Linked DNA regions of Ciceribacter thiooxidans. Each later gene encodes a partner of the first gene's protein in a complex. Links are inferred from orthologs where the notes say so. Each region holds a gene or a part of one and is shown on either strand. Other genes may lie near its edges. The genes, in order: accB and accD.

Region 1 (7,213 bases):
CGCCTCCGGAATGCGGTCGAGCGAAGGAGTCATCGCGCGCTTGAAATCAGCAAAGCCCAGTTCACCCAGATATTCGCCCGTGTGACGGTCCTCGATCGCCCAATAGCCGAAGCCGAGAAGACGCCAGTGCCCCACATAGCGCAGCAGTCGCGCCCAGCTTTCCTGCCTCGTCGAGGGTTTCGCGCTGATGTAGCGGACAACGTTCTCATCGGCCCACATGCGCGCCAGCGCGTCGAGGTCGGAAACACGGTGCCCGCGCAGTCGCGTGCGCTCCGTCAGCAGTTCCGGAGCCTCGAACGACGGCTGTCTCACCCACGAAATAGTCATCAGCACCTCCCGCCTTGTCGACAGATCCAATCCAGACGTTAGAGCCTGACTTGGCCTATGACGGCAAGAGATCAAAGGCGAACTTGTCGCCGGGCGCTATTTCAGCCAGCGCTCGATGCGGTCGAGCGCCTCGACCATTTCCGCCATCGTTCCGGCATAGGAAAAGCGCATGGCGCGATGCCCCTCCACCGGATCGAAGTCCAGGCCGGGCGTCGCCGCGACGTCGATCGCCGAGAGCATTTCTCGGGCGAAGGTCATGCTGTCGTTGGTGTGACGGCTGACGTCGACATAAGCGTAGAACGCTCCGTCCATCGGCGACAGCAACGGAAGCCCGAGCCTCGGCAACCGCTCCATGAGATAATCGCGATTGGCACGGCAACTCGCCTTGTAGTGCTCCAGTTCCTCACCGGCCGTGAGCGCCGCCACCGCCGCGATCTGGGAGAGTTCCGGGGCGGAGATGTAGAGGCTTTGCGCCAGGCATTCGAGCGGGCGCACGAGCTCCGGCGGAACCACCATCCAGCCGATGCGCCAACCGGTCATGCAGTAGTATTTCGAGAAGGAGTTGATGATCACCGAGCGGTCGCCGATCTCCAGCGCGCTCGCCTCGTCGCCGGAGAAGGTCAGGCCGTGGTAGATCTCGTCGGAGATCAGGTTGATCCCCTCGCCCTCGCAATAGCGCGCGAGCTCTGCAAGCTGCGCCTTGCCCGTCACCGTTCCGGTCGGATTGGCGGGGCTGGCGAGCAGAACGCCCTTCAGCCGGAGCCCGGCTTCGCGCTGCGCCTCTTCGAGGCTCTCGGGTGTCAGGGTGAAGTGCGTTGCGGCGTTGACCGGCACCTCGACGACCGTCAACCCGAGCGCCTTGAGGATATTGCGATAGGCCGGGTATCCGGGTCTGGCGATCGCCACGGCGTCGCCCGCATCGAAGAGGCCGAGAAAGGCGAGATTGAAGGCCGCCGACGAGCCCGTCGTGACGATGACCCGTTCGGCGTCGACGGTAACCCCGTGTCGCTGCTGGTAGTAGTCGGCGAGCGCCTGGCGCAATTCTCCGGTGCCGAGCGCGTCCGTGTAGCCGATCCGGCCATGTTCGAGCGCGGCCCGCGCCGCCGCAAGCGCCGCCTGTGGGGCCGGGTGTCCGGGCTGGCCGACCGCCATGGAAATGACCGGCTGCCCCGCCTGCCGGCGCCGAGTGGCTTCGGCCAGCACATCCATGGCGTGAAACGGTTCGACGGCACTGCGTTTGGAAATGGTGACCACTGTCAATTCTCTCGCTTCTGCTGGGGCGCCTGACATTTGCCGTATTATTGCTGTGTTCACAATGGCGAGATTGGCGCGGAGGGGCCATTTTTCGACCTTCCATTCCGCGTTCCAGACACTACATTGATCCCGAATCCAATCGGTTCCGGCGGAGCCAGCCGGCTGTCGGCTACCTGCCGGCGACCCTTACGAGGAATGACATGCCCCTGACGTTCAAACATCTCGCCGTTGCGGCTCTCGCTCTCCTGCCCGCAGCACTGCCGACAACGGTGAATGCGCTCGACGACCAGCAGAAGAAAGAATTCGGCGAGTTCATCAAGGAATACCTGATCGCGAACCCCGAGATCATGCTCGACGTGCAAGACGCGCTCGAAAAGAAGCAGCAGGAGGCACGTCAGCAGCAGGCCTCGGCCGCGGTCGAAACCAACAAGGAAGCGCTCTTTGCCTCGAAGTACGATCTCTCTCTCGGCAATCCGCAGGGCGACATCACGATCGTCGAGTTCTTCGACTACAATTGTGGCTACTGCAAGCGCGCCCTTTCCGACATGGACAGCATCATCGCCGGCGACAAGAACGTTCGCTTCGTGCTGAAGGAATTCCCGATCCTCGGGCCGGATTCAGAAGCCGCGCACAAGGTCTCGGACGCCTTCCGGAAGATCGCGCCGGAAAAATACGGCGAGTTCCACCGCGCGCTGCTCGGCGGCGAGGGCCGCGCCAATGAGGCGCGCGCGCTCGAAGTCGCCGCCTCGCTCGGTGTCGAAGAGGCCGATATCCGCAAGAAGATGGCCGAGAGCCCGAACGACGAATCCGTCCACGAGGCCTATCAGCTCGCCACCAGCCTCGGCATCACCGGCACCCCCTCCTACATCGTCGGCAATGAAGCCGTATTCGGGGCCATCGGCTCGAAGGCGATCGAAGAGAAGGTCGCGAACGTCCGCAGCTGCGGCCGCACCGCCTGCTGAGTGCCGGAGAAGCGTCTCAACCCCTCTCTCCCCCGCAAAGTCGGGGGAACTCAGGCGTCTGGCCCGCAGGGGGCTTTCCCTTGCGGGCCTCTCAGTCTATAGGAGGCGCTTGAAGAGAGACGGACCCCTCATGAGCAAAACGATCTTTGTGCTGAACGGCCCCAATCTGAATATGCTCGGCAAGCGCGAGCCCGGAATCTATGGCGGCAAGACCCTCGTCGATATCGAGGCCGACTGCAAGGAAGCGGGTGACGCGCTCGGCTTCCATGTCGACTTCCGCCAGAGCAATCACGAGGGCAAGCTCGTCGACTGGCTGCATGAGGCCAATGACGTCGCGGTCGGCGTTGCGATCAATCCCGGCGCCTACGGACACACCTCCATTGCCATGCACGACGCGATCCGCGCGATTTCCGTTCCGGTCGTCGAAGTGCACATATCCAATATCCACGCGCGGGAAGAATTCCGCCACAAGTCGATGATCGCACCGGCCGCCAAGGGCATGATCTGCGGCTTCGGCCCCCACAGCTACATCCTGGCGCTGCATGCGCTGAAAAACATCACGCAATAACAAGAATATAGGACCTCACCCATGGCTGAAAAGAAATCGGGAATCGATCAGGCGCTGATCCGTGACCTCGCGAACATCCTCAACGAGACCGATCTGACCGAGATCGAAGTCGAACAGGACGACCTGAGAATCCGCGTCTCGCGCTCCGGTCCGCAGATGGTCGCCATGCAGCAGGCCCCGGCCTACCAGTTTCCCGCGGCCGCCCCTGCCCCGGTTGCCGCCGCTGCTCCGGCAGCCGCTGCCGAGCCGGCACGCAATCTCTCGAATGCGGTCACCGCCCCGATGGTCGGCACCGCCTATCTCTCCCCCGCCCCGGGCGCTCGTCCCTTTGTCGAGGTCGGTTCGATCGTCAAGGAAGGTCAGACGGTTCTCATCATCGAAGCGATGAAGACGATGAACCAGATCCCGGCCCCGCGTTCCGGCAAGGTCGTGGAAATTCTGATCGAGGACGCCCGGCCCGTCGAGTACGGCGAGCCCATGCTGATCATCGAGTGAGGCCCATGAGCGGTATTTCGAAGATCCTGATTGCCAATCGCGGCGAAATCGCCCTTCGCGTCCTGCGCGCCTGCAAGGAGCTCGGCATCGCCACGGTGGCCGTTCACTCGACGGCGGATGCCGACGCGATGCATGTCCGGCTCGCCGACGAGAGCGTCTGCATCGGCCCGCCGCCGTCGCGCGAAAGCTACCTCAACATCCACCAGATCGTCGCTGCCTGCGAGATTACCGGCGCCGACGCCGTCCATCCGGGCTACGGTTTCCTTTCGGAAAACGCCAAGTTCGCCGATATCCTCGATGCGCACGGCATCACCTTCATCGGGCCGACGGCAGAGCACATCCGCCTGATGGGCGACAAGATCACCGCCAAGCTGACGGCGATGGATCTCGGCATTCCCGTCGTTCCGGGTTCCGACGGCGAGGTGACGGAAGACAACCTGATGGCCACCGCGCACCGCATCGGCTTTCCGGTTCTCATCAAGGCGACGGCAGGCGGCGGTGGCCGCGGCATGAAGGTGGCCAAGACCGAGGAAGACCTCGAGGAAGCCTTCAACACCGCCCGGACCGAAGCGGCAGCCGCTTTCGGCAATCCGGCCGTCTACATGGAAAAGTACCTCGGCAAGCCGCGGCACATCGAGATCCAGGTCCTCGGCGACGGTGAAGGCAACGCCATCCACCTCGGCGAGCGCGACTGCTCGCTGCAGCGGCGCCACCAGAAGGTCTGGGAAGAGGCCAACTCTCCGGCGCTCAACGTCGAACAGCGCATGAAGATCGGCCAGATCTGCGCCGACGCCATGATGAAGATGAAGTACCGCGGCGCCGGCACGATCGAGTTCCTCTACGAGAACGGCGAATTCTACTTCATCGAAATGAACACCCGTCTGCAGGTGGAGCATCCGATCACCGAAGCGATCACCGGCATCGACCTCGTGCACGAACAGATCCGCATCGCTTCCGGCGCCGGTCTCTCGGTCACGCAGGACGAGGTGACCTTCTCCGGCCACGCCATCGAATGCCGCATCAACGCCGAGGACCCGCGCACCTTCGTGCCCTCCCCCGGCACGATCACGCATTTCCATGCTCCGGGCGGTCTCGGCGTGCGCGTGGATTCGGGCGCGTACCAAGGCTATAAGATCCCGCCCTACTACGACAGCCTGATCGGCAAGCTGATTGTGCACGGGCGCACACGCGTCGAATGCATGATGCGTCTGCGCCGCGTGCTCGATGAATTCGTCATCGACGGCATCAAGACAACCCTGCCGCTGTTCCAGGACCTGATCGCCAATCAGGACATCGCGAACGGCGACTACGACATCCACTGGCTGGAGGATTATCTGGCCAGAACTTCAGCCTGAAGAACGCCGATGGCAGGGCCGCGCAGCAGAGATTACTCGATCACTCCGGAGATCCTGCTGCGTGCCTATTCCATCGGCCTCTTTCCGATGGCGGAATCGGCGGACGACCCGGAAATCTTCTGGGTCGAGCCCGAACTTCGGGGCATCATCCCGCTTGATGCGCTTCACGTCTCGAAGAGTCTTGCCAAGGCAATGCGCCACAAGCCCTTCGACATCCGTTATGATACCGCCTTCGACCTTGTCCTCGACAAATGCGCAGAAGCAGCCGAAGACCGGCCGAGTACCTGGATCAACCAGACAATCAAGGATCTCTACCGCGCGCTTCACCGGATGGGCCATGCCCATAGCGTCGAAGCCTGGGACGGAGACGAACTCGTCGGTGGGCTGTACGGCGTCTCGCTCGGCTCTGCTTTCTTCGGCGAGAGCATGTTTGCCCGGCGCACCAATGCCTCGAAAATCTGTCTTGTCCACCTCGTCGAACGCCTGAGGGAGCGTGGCTTCACGCTGCTCGACACGCAGTTCACGACGGAGCACCTGAAGACCTTCGGCGCGATCGACGTGCCGAAGGACCAGTATGCGCGTCTGTTGGAAAAGGCCGTGGCGGGACCGGACCTCCCCTTCGCCTGACGGAACGAATTCGACGTTTACGCCAGAACGTCAGAACAGCCCGACACTACCCGGCTTCGCTCCGGGAACCTGCGGCAGCGGCTGCCCCTGCGGCATCTCCTCGCCCCCCTGCGGGATGTCGAGCGGCGGCAGCAGGTCGCCCGGTGCATTGTCCGGCACCGGCTGAGGTTCGTCGAGGGGCGGCAAGGCATCGCCCGGGGCGATATCCTGCATCTGTTGAGAATCACCAAGCGGCGGCAGGGAATCGCCGGGAACGTTGTCGGGAATTTCCTGCGGGGCACCGAGCGGCGGAACCGCGTCCTGCTGCTGCTGCGGCGGCTGCAGCACGCCGCTGTTCTGCGGGTCGGGTGGGTTCTCTGCAGGCGCCATGGCACCCTCGCCCACCGGCTGCGACTGCTCGCTTACCGATGCCGGCGTCTGGCTTTCCGAACTTGCGGCCCGCTTCTGCGCCTCGGTGGCCTTCTCTGCCTCCGAGACCGGCACGGGAGCGGGATGAGCGGCGACGACTCCTTCCGGCGCCGGAACGTCCGACGACTGCTTGCAGCCCGTCAGCCACACGTCGTAGATCGCGTGCTCGACGGCATTCAGCGCCGGGCTGTCGGCGAACATCCAGCCGGAAAAGATGCGGCGGATCTTGCGGTCGAGGGTGATCTCATCGACTTCGATGAAGGCGTCGATCTTCTGGGCTTCTGCCTCGTCGCGGGAATAGCAGACCTTCGGCGTCACCTGCAGCGCGCCGAACTGCACGGTCTCGTTGACGTAGACATCAAAGGAGGTGATGCGCCCGGTGATCTTGTCGATGCCGGCGAACTGCGCGACCGGGTTGGCGATACGCTCCGCTCTCGCCGCACTCGCGGCCGAAAGCAGGGAAACGGCGGTCGTCAGCGCAAGGAGAGAGGCCGCGCCAAGCCCGATGCCGTTTCCGAAAAGCTTCATATCTCCAGTCTCCAGCCGTTCTGCCGACGATGCTCCTCCCCGGGAGAAGGCAACGTCCAGCAAAGCGGCTAAACGTCAATTGTGGCCAAAACCGGTGTCAGTTGCCGGGCGTCCAGGCGTCGTAGTCGCCGGTTACGCGCGGACGCTCGCCCGGAACGGCAATCGAACCCTGCGGACGATAGGCGAGCGAGGAACCGGTGTAGTTCGGCCGGTGGGGCTTCTGCCACTCGCGCGCCTTGTAATCCTCCTTGGTCGGAGGAACGTCCGTGCGGTGATGCATCCAGCCGTGCCAGTCCGCCGAAATCTTCGAAGCCTCGGCATAACCGTTGTAGATGACCCAGCGGCGCGGGAGACCAAAGGAGGTCATGCCGCCTTCGTAATAGACATTGCCGAACTCGTCTTCGCCGACGCGCTTGCCATTGCGCCAGGTGAAGAAGCGCGTGCCCATTGTCTGGCCGTTCCACCAGGTGAAAAGTTGCAACAGAAGCTGCTTCATGTCTCGTCCTTCGGCTCCGACGCCCGAACGGCGCTCGGGTTCAACAGTTCCCCGCTTATGCCGCCTTGGGGGCCGATTGTCCAGTGTTTCGCGGGCCGTCAACCGTCATTTCAGCTTGAACTTGAAGCCGATGTGACTGGCCTCGAAACCGAGCCGTCCGTAGAAGCGGTGGGCATCCGTGCGCTTCGCATTG
Region 2 (7,196 bases), 1.5 Mb from region 1 along the record:
CCGCGATGACCTCACCTGCGCCGGGATTATGGCCGCCGTCGACCCATATTTCGGCGCCAGTCGGCGCGTGAGCCAAAAGCGTACCTGCAACAAGCCGCTGCAAGCGGCCCGGCCATTCAACCGATGTCATTGCTTTCTCGGCCATTGCCTCTGTTACGTCGAAGCCTGCCGCCTTCACCGCACGGATCGCCGCCGCTGCGTTAGCGTATTGATGACGCCCAGGCAATCGTGGCAACGGCAGGTCCGAGAGACCGAATTCGTCCTGATAGATCAGGCGCCCTTGCTCCTCATAGGCGAGGAAATCCTGCCCGTAGATCGAAACCGGACAGCCGATGCGCTCCGCCGTTGATATAAGAACGTCGCGGGCGTCGTCATATTCCTGATGCCCGATCACAACCGGACAACCACGTTTCATGATACCTGCCTTCTCCGCCGCGATCAGTTCGACCCGATCACCGAGATAGGATTGGTGATCCAGCGATATCGGCATGATCACCGACACGGCAGGATGTTCGATGACATTGGTCGCATCGAAACGACCACCCAGGCCGACCTCTACGATCGCGACATCCGCCGGATGCTCCGAAAACAGAATGAATGTGACGGCCGTCAGAATCTCAAAAACAGTGATCGCTTGCCCGCCGTTTGCTTCCGCAACCCGACGGAGCGCATCTGCGAACACCGTATCGTCAACCAACTCTCCTCTGCCACCTTTCTGACCGATGCGATAGCGTTCATGCCAGCGGACGAGATGCGGTGAGGTATGGACGTGGACACTGAGCCCGCCAGCCTCGAGGATCGCGCGGCAGAATGCCGTGACCGAGCCCTTACCGTTGGTGCCGGCAACATGGATCACCGGCGGCATCCGCAGATGAGGATTGCCGAGCACTTCGAGCAGACGGCGGATGCGGCTAAGAGAGAGATCGAATCCCTTGGGATGCAATCCCATGAGCTTGTCGATCTCGTGCTCTGCCTCACTGAATGCAGGCTTGTTCATAACGGATTCCGCACTCCGGGCTTGCCGGAGAGAGTTCGGGGTGAGCTGCCTTTTCCTCTCGAAAGCGGAACGTCAGGCAGCCATCGGTTGCCTCATCATCATGCGGAGCAGCCGGGCAAGAAGGGCCGGGATATCGTGCCTCTTGGCGACCATGTCTACCATGCCGTGTTCGAGCAGGTACTCAGAGGTCTGGAAGCCTTCCGGCAGCTTCTCGCGAATCGTCTGTTCGATCACACGCTTGCCGGCAAAGCAGATCTCGGCGCCTGGCTCGGCGATATGGAGGTCACCCAGCATCGCATAGGACGCCGTCACGCCACCGGTGGTGGGATTGGTCAGGACGACGATGTAGGGAAGTCCGGCTTCTTTCAGCATTTCCACAGCAACAGTCGTTCGCGGGAGCTGCATGAGCGAAAGAATACCTTCCTGCATTCGCGCCCCGCCGGAAGCAGGGAACATGACGAGCGGGCATTTCTCGGCAACAGCACGCTCGAACGCCTTCACGATGGCCTCGCCGGCAGCAATTCCGAGCGAGCCACCCATGAAGTTGAATTCATGGACAACGGCTACGAGCTTAACGCCTTCGACCGTTCCGAGACCAGCGAGGATCGTGTCTTCCTGCTCCGTCTTCAAGCGGCTGTCTTTCAGGCGATCTGTGTATTTTTTTGAGTCGCGAAATTTCAGCGGATCCTGTGCGACCTTCGGCTGCGGCAAAGCCTCGTAGGCTCCGTTGTCGAAGAGGTCGAGGAGCCGCGCTTTCGCCGGCATCTTCATGTGATAGCCGGACGACGGGATCACCCACTTGTTCTCTTCGAGGTCTTTGTGAAAGACCATCTCGCCGGTTTCGGGGCATTTGATCCAGAGGTTTTCCGGAACCTCACGGCGGCCGAGCATGGAATTGATGCGCGGCCGCACGTAGTTGGTAATCCAGTTCACGTCACTAAACTCCTGACTGATGTCACCGATATGGGGTGTTATTCTGCTGCGGCAAGCCGGGCGGCCCGGACACCGGTCGCCAGCCCCTGCACCAGGGTCGCGACGGCCTGCACGGTATCCGCACTCGCTGTTCCGTCCTTGTTGAGGCTCAACGCGACCTGATTCACGATCGCGGTGCCAACCACAACACCATCGGCATTGGCGCCGATCAGACGCGCATGTTCAGCCGTCTTGACACCAAAGCCGACGCAAATCGGCAAGTCGGTATGCGCCTTGATGCGATTGACGGCTGCAGCCACCTTGGACGGATCCGGCAAGGCGGAGCCGGTGATGCCCGTCATGGATACATAGTACACGAAGCCCGACGTGTTCCTCAGTACTGTCGGAAGGCGTCGGTCATCCGTTGTCGGTGTCGCCAGGCGGATGAAGTTGATGTCTTTCCTGCGAGCAGGGATGCAAAGCTCGTCATCCATTTCCGGCGGCAGGTCTACGACGATGAGGCCGTCAATGCCCGCCTCCAGCGCCTCGTCGAGGAACTTCTCGACTCCGAATACATAGATAGGGTTGTAGTAACCCATCATGACGATCGGCGTGTGCTGATTTCCCTTCCGGAAATCACGCGCCAACTGAAGCGTCTTCTTCAATGTCTGTCCGGACTTCAGTGCCCGCTGGCCTGCCATCTGGATCGCAGGGCCATCCGCCATCGGGTCGGAAAATGGCATGCCGAGCTCGATCACGTCGGCACCGGCCTCTGGCAAAGCCTTCATGATTGCAAGCGAAGTCTCGAAGTCAGGGTCGCCGCCCATGAAGTAGGTGATCAGCGCCGGCCGGCCTTCCGCCTTCAGCTCGGCAAACTTCTTATCCATACGTGCGGTCATTTCAGAGCTCCATGCCGAGGATCTTGCCGACGGTGAAGATATCCTTGTCACCGCGACCGGAGAGATTGAGCAGGATCACCTGATCCTTGCGCATCGTCGGCGCCCGCTTGATAACCTCGGCAACGGCGTGCGACGGCTCAAGGGCCGGAATGATCCCCTCAAGTTTCGTCAGCAGCTGGAAGGCTTCGAGTGCCTCTCCATCCATGATCGGGACATACTCGGCGCGGCCGGTATCGTTCAGCCAGGCATGTTCCGGCCCGATGCCCGGATAGTCGAGACCTGCGGAAATGGAGTGCCCTTCCTTGATCTGGCCGTCGGTATCCTGGAGAAGATAAGTCCGGTTGCCATGCAGGACACCCGGGGAACCCGCGGTAATCGACGCACAATGCTCATCACCGGAAAGCCCCTTTCCGCCTGCCTCGACCCCGACGATCTTGACGTCAGCATCATCAAGGAACGGATGGAAGATGCCAATCGCGTTCGAACCACCGCCGACGGCAGCGATAACGAGATCGGGAAGCTTGCCCTCTGCGTCCAGAATTTGCTCGCGCGCTTCCTTGCCGATCACCGACTGGAAGTCCCGAACCATCTCCGGATAGGGATGCGGACCCGCTGCGGTGCCGATCAGGTAATAGGTGTCCTCGACGTTCGTGACCCAGTCCCGAAGCGCCTCGTTCATGGCATCCTTGAGAGTACCATGTCCCGAGGTCACCGGTTTGACCTCTGCACCCAGCAGCTTCATGCGGAAGACATTCGGCGCCTGGCGCTCAACATCAGTCGCGCCCATGTAGACCACGCAGGGAAAACCGAACCGCGCGGCGACGGTAGCCGAGGCGACGCCATGTTGGCCGGCACCGGTTTCGGCGATGATGCGTTTCTTGCCCATACGCTTGGCGAGGAGAATCTGGCCAATGCAGTTGTTGATCTTGTGCGAGCCGGTATGGTTGAGTTCCTCGCGCTTGAAATAGATCTTCGCGCCGCCGAGGTGCTCGGTCAGGCGTTCCGCGAAATAAAGCGGGCTTGGCCGTCCAATGTAGTGGGCGCCAAGCCCGGCGAGCTCGGCCTGAAATTCCGGATCGTTCTTAGCCTTTTCCCACTCTGCCTGCAGATCAAGGATCAACGGCATCAGGGTCTCGGCCACGAAGCGACCGCCGTAGATACCGAAACGTCCATCTTCATCCGGACCTTCACGATAGGAATTCGGTGATAGTGTCTGGTTCACTTCGTGCTCCCTGAAACCGGCTCAAGCGCAGAGGCGCGTTTCACTGCCGCAAAAAACTCGTCGATCATCGCGATGTCCTTCACACCAGGCGCGCGCTCAACACCTGAGGAGACGTCGATACCGCCGGCACCTGTCTCGCGCAGGGCCTCCGCTACGTTGTCCTTATTGAGGCCGCCGGAAAGCATATACTCGACGCTGCCGTCAAGCGTGCGCAGCACACGCCAATCAAAAGGAACGCCATTGCCACCAGGCAATTCCGAGCCGCTCGGCGCCTTTGCATCGAAGAGAAACCGATCGGCTATACCGATATACGGCTCGATCCTTTTCAGATCATCCGGTTCCCGGATCGAAAACGCTTTCATGATGGGAAGCCCGTAAAGCGCCTTCAGCATGAGAAGACGTTCCGGGCTCTCCTTCCCGTGCAGCTGGAGGATATCAGGCTTCAGCAAATCCACGATTTCATCGAGCTCATCGGTATCGGCATCGACCGTCACTGCGACGATCTTACTGCGTCCGCGCACGCGATCAGCCAGCGCACCGGCGATCTCAGGTTCGATGTTGCGTGGACTCTTCTCGAAAAAAATGAAACCGACATGAGTCGCGCCGCGTTCAACCGCGCGGTCGACCGCCTCCGACGTTTTCAATCCGCAGATCTTGATATCCGGCATCATGGCAGCGAAGTCGCACGAAAACACAAAAGAGTCGAGCCAAATTGCGACAATCGCCGCTCGCCCTTGCCCATACTAGCCAAAGTCGATGGCGTGCAGCTGCGCACCGTGCCGCTTCAGCCAAGCCTTCGCCTCGTCCATCGCCGGGCACAGCTCTCCGCAGAGGGCCCAGAAAGCGGCGCTGTGGTTCATCTCCCGCAAGTGGGCGACCTCGTGGGCTGCGAGATAATCAATGACGTTCGGCGGAGCCATGACGATACGCCAGGAGAAGCTCAGATTGCCGTCCCATGAACAAGAGCCCCAGCGGCTGCGCGTATCCTTCATCGTCAGCGAACGAACGGGCCGCCTGACGCGCGAGGCATGCGTGGCCACGAGCTTCTCCAGATCCCGACGCGCTTCCTTCTTGAGAAAGGTCGCTATCCGGCGACCGATATGTTCCTCCATGCCGCTCACCCTCAGAAAGGATTGACCGTCGATCACGATGGTTTCCGTAATGCCTCGTAGAAGACCCGTATGTATGATCCGGTGAGGCACACCGCGGATGGCTATCTCGGCGTCATGTCGGAGCGTCTTTTCCGAGCCGTAACGCGCCAGACGCGTCGTCAACCAACCTTGATGGCGTTCGAGGAACTCATCGACTTCCCAATGATGCAAGCCGCGCGGCACTGTCATCTTCAAGGCTCGACCGCCTGGCTCGATCCTCAGGGTAATTCTTGTGGCGCGCGGATTTTGCCGGATTGTCAGCGGCATCTCTCGACCGTTGACCTGCAGCACCCGCTGCTGCGGCACCGCCTTCGGTCGCGTCGATTTCTTCAGGAGCTGAAACATAGGTCTTGTTTGTATCCGATTCGCCATCGGGACGCGAAAAAACCGGCATCCACGGATGCCGGCCCCGGTCATGATGCAGCAGATGTTTACGTCGCCGGTTGAACAGGCCCTTCGCCGGGACGTTTCGCCGCTTCGCGGTCCTTCATGAAGCGGTTGAACTCCTCCTGGTCCTTTGCCCGCCTCAGCTCCCGCAGATAAGCGTCGAATTCTTCCCGCATTTCGTCGAGCTTGCGCCGTTCAGCCTCCAACCGCTCAAGCTCTGCCTTTCGCCAATCGTCGAAAGCAACATTGCCGGACGTGAAATGCGGCCCGCGATAGCGACCGTGGCGGCAACGGCCGAACATGCCGTCGACCGTCATATTCGCCTCGCGTTTGAAATTCCGAAAACGGTCGCCGAACAGAATGTAGGCAAGCATGGCAAGGCCCAAAGGCCAAAATACGATGAAACCGAGCACCATGAGCGCAACGGTCGCCGGCGTCCAATCCGGACGAAGCAATGCAGACTGGTTCATTGTCGATGATCCTCGTTTCGCGGACGCGACATGCTGCCCGCTGACAACGATGTGGGAAGGAGCCGTGCCCGCTTCAAGGATAATCTGCCAAAACTAGGCCTACCGCCCGTCGCGTCGTTCGTTCGGTCAGGCCGAACGACCACCTTTGATCACGCCCTTGACGGCGGATTGCTTCTTTCCCCGTGCGTGTTCGTTCGCAAAGGCAAGGATGCGGGGGGCTATTTCCTTGCGGAACCGCGAACCATTGAAGACACCATAGTGGCCGACATCCGGCTGCAGATAATGCATTCGCTTAGCTTCCGGGATGTTCGGGCAAAGCGATTGGGCTGCTCGCGTCTGACCGACGCCGGATATGTCGTCGTTCTCGCCCTCCACGGTAAGGAGCGCCACATTGCGGATAGCCGTTGTATTCACCGGCTTGCCACGATGCGTCATCTCCCCTGTCGGCAGAGCATGCCGAATAAATACGGTCTCTACGGTCTGCAGATAGAATTCGGCTGTCAGGTCCATGACGGCCAGATACTCATCATAGAAATCACGGTGCTTCTCGGCAGAGTCGCCGTCGTTCTTGACCAGGTTCACAAAGAAATCCTTGTGCGCGATCATATGCCTGTCGAGGTTCATCGACATGAAGCCGGAGAGCTGCAGGAAGCCCGGATAGACGGCACGCATGAAGCCCGGCTGCGGCCATGGGACATTCATGATGACATTGTCTCTGAACCATTCGAGCGGCCTGTTCTTTGCCAGCTCGTTGACCGCGGTGGGATTGATCCGCGTGTCGATGGGACCACCCATAAGCGTCATGGTGGCCGGAGCAAGAGGATCGCCATTCGCTTCCATGACCGCAACCGCGGCCAGAACGGGAACCGAGGGTTGGCACACCGCAACAACGTGGGTATCGGGCCCGAGGTAGTGCAGAATGTCGATCACGTAGTCGATATAGTCGTCGAGATCAAAGGCTCCGTCGGTGACCGGAACCATCCGCGCGTCGATCCAGTCTGTAATATAAACATCTGCTCCCGGAAGGAGCGCCTCCACGGTGCCGCGCAGGAGCGTAGCATAATGTCCGGACATTGGAGCGACGAGAACGATCTTGGGATCGGAATGACCGGCGGGCAGCTGGCGATCGAAATGGATGAGATTGCAGAAAGGTCTGCT

Evidence for each region.
Region 2: the proteins of accB (region 1) and accD are in contact, whole or in part, in a solved structure (PDB 8UXZ), measured with the Escherichia coli proteins. The link is inferred for Ciceribacter thiooxidans from one-to-one orthologs.

Annotation. Positions count from the first base shown.
Region 1 is NZ_CP059896.1:1,984,399-1,991,611, forward strand. Bases 1,881-4,869 are described here. They hold accB (acetyl-CoA carboxylase biotin carboxyl carrier protein), read left to right. Parts: upstream 1,881-3,132; coding sequence 3,133-3,606; downstream 3,607-4,869. Other genes in these bases: H4I97_RS09550 (DsbA family protein), read left to right, coding at 1,881-2,543; aroQ (type II 3-dehydroquinate dehydratase), read left to right, coding at 2,674-3,111; accC (acetyl-CoA carboxylase biotin carboxylase subunit), read left to right, coding at 3,612-4,869. In the rest of the region: H4I97_RS09540 (GNAT family N-acetyltransferase), read right to left, coding at 1-327; H4I97_RS09545 (pyridoxal phosphate-dependent aminotransferase), read right to left, coding at 424-1,581; more of H4I97_RS09550, read left to right, coding at 1,782-1,880; more of accC, read left to right, coding at 4,870-4,961; aat (leucyl/phenylalanyl-tRNA--protein transferase), read left to right, coding at 4,971-5,588; H4I97_RS09580 (NADH:ubiquinone oxidoreductase subunit NDUFA12), read right to left, coding at 6,622-7,020; H4I97_RS09585 (GNAT family N-acetyltransferase), read right to left, coding at 7,126-7,213. UniProt on the Escherichia coli protein: This protein is a component of the acetyl coenzyme A carboxylase complex; first, biotin carboxylase catalyzes the carboxylation of the carrier protein and then the transcarboxylase transfers the carboxyl group to form malonyl-CoA.
Region 2 is NZ_CP059896.1:3,494,920-3,502,115, forward strand. What follows is about bases 1-2,972. They hold accD (acetyl-CoA carboxylase, carboxyltransferase subunit beta), read right to left. Parts: upstream 1,931-2,972; coding sequence 1,070-1,930; downstream 1-1,069. Other genes in these bases: H4I97_RS17300 (bifunctional folylpolyglutamate synthase/dihydrofolate synthase), read right to left, coding at 1-997; trpA (tryptophan synthase subunit alpha), read right to left, coding at 1,969-2,808; trpB (tryptophan synthase subunit beta), read right to left, coding at 2,810-2,972. Also shown: more of trpB, read right to left, coding at 2,973-4,030; H4I97_RS17320 (phosphoribosylanthranilate isomerase), read right to left, coding at 4,027-4,701; H4I97_RS17325 (M48 family metallopeptidase), read right to left, coding at 4,774-5,526; H4I97_RS17330 (DUF2852 domain-containing protein), read right to left, coding at 5,613-6,038; H4I97_RS17335 (polyhydroxyalkanoate depolymerase), read right to left, coding at 6,165-7,196.